DNA from 3 places in the Pseudoalteromonas nanhaiensis genome. Region 3 is predicted to be linked to each of the others. Evidence: predicted binding sites of a transcription regulator. Region 3 holds the regulator's gene; each other region holds the start of a gene.
The links. The regulator MetJ, encoded in region 3, represses methionine synthesis genes. The targets are predictions, from matches to a motif close to TAGACGTCTAGACGTCTA.

Region 1 (2,282 bases), 380 kb from region 3:
TGCCATGCTTGATTCACTCACTAATATTTATAACCGCCGTGCAATAGACCTACTTTGCCAACATAAATTGAATATATCGAAGCGTCTTGGTTTTGATATTAGTTGTTTATTTATCGATATAAATAGCTTTAAACCACTCAATGATACGTATGGCCATGAAGTGGGCGATCTCGCACTGATTTGTTTAGCCGACACCATGAAAGAATGCCTACGTGAAACCGATATTATCGGTCGCTTAGGCGGTGATGAGTTTATTGCCTTATTGCAAGTTCAGCCCGGTGATTGCATAGACAGTATCGCTGATAAGCTTAATACCGCTTTTCAGATAAATTTAGAGAAGCGGGGCATTCCTGTCACGAGCTTAAGTATTGGTTCAGGGGTAATAGCTCAGCCAAAAGAAAACTTTGCTGAGCTATTAAAGCGGGCAGATGAAGATATGTATGAGAAAAAGCAAGCCTCGAAGGCGGCACGCTAAGCTATTTGCTTCTCAGCTAGGTTTAATTCCATGATTGCTTTTAGTAAACGGTAAAGATTGATTGATGCATCAATTTCTTCTTTACGGTTAGTTAAGCTCTCAATATTTAAACCTAGCGGTACATCTAAATGTGCGCAGCTTTGTAAAATTAAGTCGAGATTTTCACGGCAGATGCGCACTGATTCGCTTAAAGTATTTGCAGCATCGAGCATACGGTACTTAGTTGCCTCAGGTACAGAAATACCCAACCATTCCATAAACTCTAAAGTTTTTTCACCACCACAAGGGGTAAACGTTAAAATAATGCGTTTTGGTATTGAGCCTTGTGCTTTACAGCTACGAGCATAACTGGTGATCAAGTCGATTGTCGCTTGGGCATTATAGACGGCTTGCGAAATAAAAAATTGACAGCCTTGCTGTGTTTTTTTAAGTAGTCTTTCATGCTCATTTCGCTTGCTCGCATGGCGCTCAGCAATCGTAACACCACCTAAAAATACATCACTATCTTGCTCTGCTAAGGTTTTGTATGCATCAGGTAGGCTTAATTTGATATCACCATCAGATGATGGACTACCGACTAGCACTAAGTTTTTTAACTCAAACTCATTACGAGTTTCGTTTAGCCATTCGGTAAATTCAGCTTCGCCACGCTGGGCAACACTTTTATAGGTGATAACATCTTGCTGAGATAAGTTACGTAATAACTTAGAATACTCACGCGGGTCGACAGTCTCTTTGAATGGGAAAGGGCGCGGAATCGCTGTACGGCTGCTTTCATCTTGAATGTCATAAATGATTACACCATCGTATTCAATTTCGTGTAAACGACCAAGAAGCTTCTGCGCAATAGTTTCTAATGTGGCTTTATCTGTGCCTGATTTTGGTGGTGTAGTACCAATTAGGTAGACGCCTTGATTGGTGTCTTCAATTTTCTCTTGTAGTGATAAAGCCATAATCCTCATTCCAGCTCGTGCTCATGTCTATGACAAACAATATAGCAGCCATTTAGACGTCTAGATAGATTTTTTTCATGAAAGTTTTTCAATGACTATGAATTTTACTCATATTGAAAGCCGAGCGTTTCGCTAAATTGACACACCTGTTTACATAAATTATTGCACTGGCTCTCATATTTTCTGGCACTTTGATGCATAATCAATCAGCAATGATCATGAAAAAAATAACTAACAAGGGAACATTATGAAATTTAGATTACTAGCAACCAGTGTTGCTGTAACGCTAGCACTAAGTGGCTGCGCGAGTAATTCACAGTCAACTATGGTTAAAGAAGTCGAAATTGAGCAGCTAGCAAGCCAAGACGATAGTCGTGTATTCAGCCAAGACTACCTTTTAGAAGAGCTTGATAATGGCCTTCGCGTGATGGTGGTAAAAACCGATTACCCAGATGTAGTTTCACTGCAAATTCCGGTATCGGTAGGTTCACGTAACGAAGTTGAAGCAGGTAAAACCGGTTTTGCACACTTCTTTGAGCATATGATGTTTAAAGGCTCTGAAAAATTCCCGCAAGATGTGTATTCAGATATTTTAAAGAATTCAGGTGTTGATAATCGCGCGTACACGACCAACGATTACACTAACTATCACTTAAACTTTTCAAAAGAGCACTTAGACAAAGTACTCGAAATCGAAGCCGATATTTTCCAAAACCTCACATACAGTGAAGAACAGTTCCGCACTGAAGCGCTTACTGTTAAAGGTGAGTATCTAAAGAATAATGCCAGCCCAATTCGCAAGTTACTTTCTGCTGTTCGTAACGAAGCATTCGAGAAGCACACGTATAAGCATA
Region 2 (2,282 bases), 290 kb from region 3:
TTTTTCTTTGCCATCCCACTCGCTGTAGATTTCAGCTGGAATTTCAAATGCATCACCTGTCCAACCTAGGAACTCACGAGATGCTTTGATTTCGTCTTCACCTAGTGGTGCACCGTGACAGTCGTGGCTACCTGATTTATTAGGTGAACCGTAACCAATGATTGTTTTACAGCAAATTAGTGATGGTTTATCAGTAATGCTACGTGCTTCTTCGATAGCGGCGCGAATTGCATCAGGGTTATGACCGTCTACATCGCTTACTACGTGCCAACCGTATGCTTTGAAGCGCGCTGGTGTATCGTCACTGAACCACCCTTCTACTTCACCATCAATTGAGATGCCGTTGTCATCCCAAAACGCAACTAGTTTACCTAGGCCTAATGTACCGGCTAATGAACAGGCTTCGTGAGAAATACCTTCCATTAAACAGCCATCACCCATAAATGCATAGGTGTAGTGATCAACAATATCGTGGCCTTCACGGTTAAACTGTGCAGCAAGTGCTTTCTCAGCAATTGCCATACCCACAGCATTTGTGATCCCTTGACCTAATGGACCCGTAGTGGTCTCAATACCAGGCGCATAACCATATTCTGGGTGGCCCGGTGTTTTTGAGTGCATTTGGCGGAAGTTTTTAATTTCTTCGAGTGGTAAGTCATAGCCACTTAAGTGCAGTAGAGAATAGATCAGCATTGAACCGTGACCATTCGAAAGAATAAATCGATCGCGGTCTGCCCACTCTGGATTCGTAGGGTTGTGCTTTAGATAATCGCGCCATAGTACTTCTGCGATATCTGCCATGCCCATAGGGGCGCCAGGGTGGCCAGATTTGGCCTGTTGTACTGCGTCCATTGATAAGACGCGAATAGCATTTGCAAGTTCTTTGCGTGATGGCATGAATTCTCCTACCTTTATGTATTTGCGCTGGTTGTTTATGAAGCTCCATTCTTACTTATTGTAAGGGTACAGTGCAATTAAAAATCCGCATTAAATGCACCGTTTATGGGCGTTTGTTAAGAACAATACGTTATTAGTAATTTTAAATGGACGTCTAGGCGTAAAATTACTATGCAAACATATTTGTTTTAGATAAAATACGCCCCTTATTTTTTTAGCGCTATTACCGACGTTTGTGGAGCGCAATATTTGTGAGCAGAAATACAATGGCAAAACATTTATTTACTTCTGAATCTGTTTCTGAAGGTCATCCGGATAAAATCGCGGACCAAATCTCTGACGCGGTTCTAGATGCTATCTTAGAGCAAGATTCTCATGCCCGTGTTGCATGTGAGACATACGTAAAGACTGGTATGGTTATGGTTGGTGGTGAAATCACTACTAGCGCTTGGGTAGATATCGAAGAAATTACACGTAAAACTGTACGTGAAATCGGTTACACGCACTCAGACATGGGCTTCGATGCTGACTCGTGTGCAATCCTAAACACTATCGGTAAACAATCTCCAGATATTAACCAAGGTGTTGACCGTGCTCGTCCAGAAGACCAAGGCGCTGGTGACCAAGGTTTAATGTTCGGTTATGCATGTAATGAAACTGACGTTTTAATGCCTGCACCAATCACTTATTCACACCGTCTAGTTCAGCGTCAAGCTGAAGTTCGTAAGAGCGGTGAGCTTAACTGGTTACGTCCAGATGCAAAATCTCAAGTAACGTTTGCATACGAAAATGGCAAGCCTGTTGGTATTGATGCAGTTGTTCTTTCAACTCAACACTGTGATTCAATCTCACAAAACGACTTAGTTGAAGCGGTAATGGAAACTATCATTAAGCCGGTTCTTCCTGCTGAGCTTATCTCAAGCGCGACTAAGTTCTTCATCAACCCAACTGGCCGTTTCGTAATCGGTGGCCCTATGGGTGACTGTGGTCTTACAGGCCGTAAAATCATCGTAGATACATACGGTGGTATGGCTCGTCACGGTGGTGGTGCTTTCTCTGGTAAAGATCCATCAAAAGTTGACCGCTCAGCTGCATATGCTGCACGTTACGTTGCTAAAAACGTGGTTGCTGCTGGTCTTGCTGACAAGTGTGAGCTACAAGTTTCTTACGCTATCGGTGTTGCAGAGCCAACATCTATCAGCATCGAAACATTTGGTACAGGTAAATTAGATGAAGCACGTCTAATCGAATTAGTGCGTGAGCACTTCGACCTACGCCCTTACGGCTTAATCCAAATGCTTGATCTTGAGCGTCCTATCTATCAACCGACTGCGGCTTATGGTCACTTCGGTCGTAATGAGTTCCCTTGGGAAAGCACAGACAAA
Region 3 (2,282 bases):
GGCCTTGATTCAATTGATATTGAAGTAAAACACCGCACAACAGAAGACTTCATTAATACGGTTGCTAACATCGCTGATACGTTTGGTGGTATCAATCTAGAAGATATTAAAGCGCCAGAGTGTTTTGAAATCGAAAAAGCGCTTATCGAGCGTTGCGATATTCCAGTTTTCCACGATGACCAACATGGCACTGCTATTGTTACCGCTGCTGGTATGCTTAATGCCCTTGAAGTACAAGGTAAAGACATCGAAGATGCAATTATCGTATGTTTAGGTGCCGGTGCAGCTGCAGTTGCTTGTATGGAGCTATTAATAAAATGTGGCGCACTGCGTGAGCACATCTATATGCTTGACCGTAAAGGTGTGATCCACACTCGTCGTGATGACTTAAATGAGTATAAGCAATTATTTGCTAACAATACTGATAAGCGTACATTACAAGACGTTATTGCTGATGCTGATGTGTTTGTAGGTGTATCTGGTCCTAATCTATTAACTGCCGATGATCTTAAACTGATGGCAGATAAGCCTGTGGTGTTTGCGTGTTCAAACCCAGATCCTGAGATTGCCCCAGAAGTTGCACACAGTGCACGTAACGATTTAATTATGGCAACGGGGCGTTCAGACTTCCCTAACCAAGTGAATAACGTGCTTTGTTTCCCGTTTATTTTCCGTGGTGCGCTAGATGTGCGAGCAACGGCAATTAATGATGAAATGAAAATTGCAGCTGTGCATGCTATTCGAAGCATTGCAAAAGAGCCTGTACCAAGCGAAGTATTAAAAGCGGCTGGCGTTGAGTCACTAGAGTTTGGTGCCGAGTACATCATTCCTAAGCCAATGGACCCGCGTTTATTACCTCGTATTGCTCGTGCTGTTGCTGAGGCGGCAGTAGAGTCAGGGGTTGCGCAAATTGAGATGCCAGAAGATTACATGCGTTAAACTTAATTAACGCTAATAAAAAAACTCAGCCTAAGCTGAGTTTTTTTATGCCTGTGGCTATCGGCGGTGATCCGATGGCCGAAATACTTACTCTGAATCAAGAACAGGGATATCTAACCCCATTTCTTGCATAATCTTTTTAACTTCTTCTGGCACCTTTTCAGGGTTGTCTTTACGAAGGTCATCGTCATTTGGTAATGGTTGACCTGTAAAAGCATGTAGGAAAGCTTCACACAATAACTCACTATTCGTCGCATGACGTAAGTTATTGATCTGACGACGTGTACGTTCATCAGTTAATACTTTTAATACATTAAGTGGGATCGATACGGTAATCTTTTTTACTTGTTCTGATTTTTTACCGTGTTCTGCATATGGGTGAATGTATTCACCGTTCCATTTAGCCATAAGTTATTTCGTTGCCTCGGTTGTCAGTTATTTACGCGAGATACCAATTCAAAATAGAACACTTCGTAAAGGTAATTAGTATTTCTCATCGCGCAAGATGCGGAAATTCTATCTCTTTAAAAAAGATAGTCAAATACTAGTTATTTAGCCATCTAGTAGTGTAAATGTATAAACTTCTATTGTGAGCTATAAATACTTTGACTTCTCATAGTCGATCATCTAACCTTTTAGACGTCTAAACATCCAATTTATGAATAGGTGATGAAATGAGTGAAAAAAATAAAGCGACGATAGCGGTTCGTCACGGCATCGAAGCCGATAAGCATCATGGTGCGGTTGTGCCACCTCTATACTTATCAACCACCTATTCATTTGCTGACTTTGATACTAAACGCCAGTATGACTATGGCCGCAGTGGTAATCCGAATCGCGATATCTTAGCTGAAACTTTAGCTGAGCTTGAAGGGGGTGCAAGAGGCATTATTACTGCAACAGGTATGTCTGCAGTGCATTTAGCAACTCAGCTGTTAAACAGTGATGACACACTGGTTATTCCACATGACTGTTATGGCGGTAGTTACCGTTTATTCACCTCGCTTGAAAAACGTGGCCTGTTAAAACTAAAAGTTTTGGATTTAACTAAAACTGAAAATCTCCAAGAAATTTTAGCGATTAAACCTAAGTTGATTTGGATTGAAACGCCAAGTAACCCAATCTTGCGTTTAACAGATATTAAAGTAATTACTAGTATTGCTAAGCAGTGTGGTGCTTTGGTTGCGGCTGACAACACCTTCTTATCACCTGCATTACAAAACCCCATTGAGTTTGGTGTTGATATTGTTGTGCACTCAACCACTAAATATATTAATGGTCACTCTGATGTAGTGGGCGGTGCAGTGATTGCTGCAACGCAAGAGCTAGGCGATGAGCTTGCT

Region 1: a site for MetJ is predicted at 1,474-1,491, ahead of ACSFVZ_RS02125 (methylenetetrahydrofolate reductase). Genes of this name have one in related genera too.
Region 2: a site for MetJ is predicted at 1,045-1,062, ahead of metK (methionine adenosyltransferase). Genes of this name have one in related genera too.

What each region holds. Positions count from the first base shown of each region.
Region 1 covers NZ_JBPNYQ010000001.1:470,197-472,478, forward strand. Annotated here, with positions in the region: gene ACSFVZ_RS02120 (sensor domain-containing diguanylate cyclase) at 1-475, shown strand, start outside; gene ACSFVZ_RS02125 (methylenetetrahydrofolate reductase) at 472-1,428, opposite strand; gene ACSFVZ_RS02130 (M16 family metallopeptidase) at 1,676-2,282, shown strand, end outside.
Region 2 covers NZ_JBPNYQ010000001.1:380,134-382,415, reverse strand. Annotated here, with positions in the region: gene tkt (transketolase) at 1-897, opposite strand, end outside; gene metK (methionine adenosyltransferase) at 1,164-2,282, shown strand, end outside.
Region 3 covers NZ_JBPNYQ010000001.1:86,012-88,293, forward strand. Annotated here, with positions in the region: gene ACSFVZ_RS00340 (malic enzyme-like NAD(P)-binding protein) at 1-939, shown strand, start outside; gene metJ (met regulon transcriptional regulator MetJ) at 1,027-1,347, opposite strand; gene metB (cystathionine gamma-synthase) at 1,614-2,282, shown strand, end outside.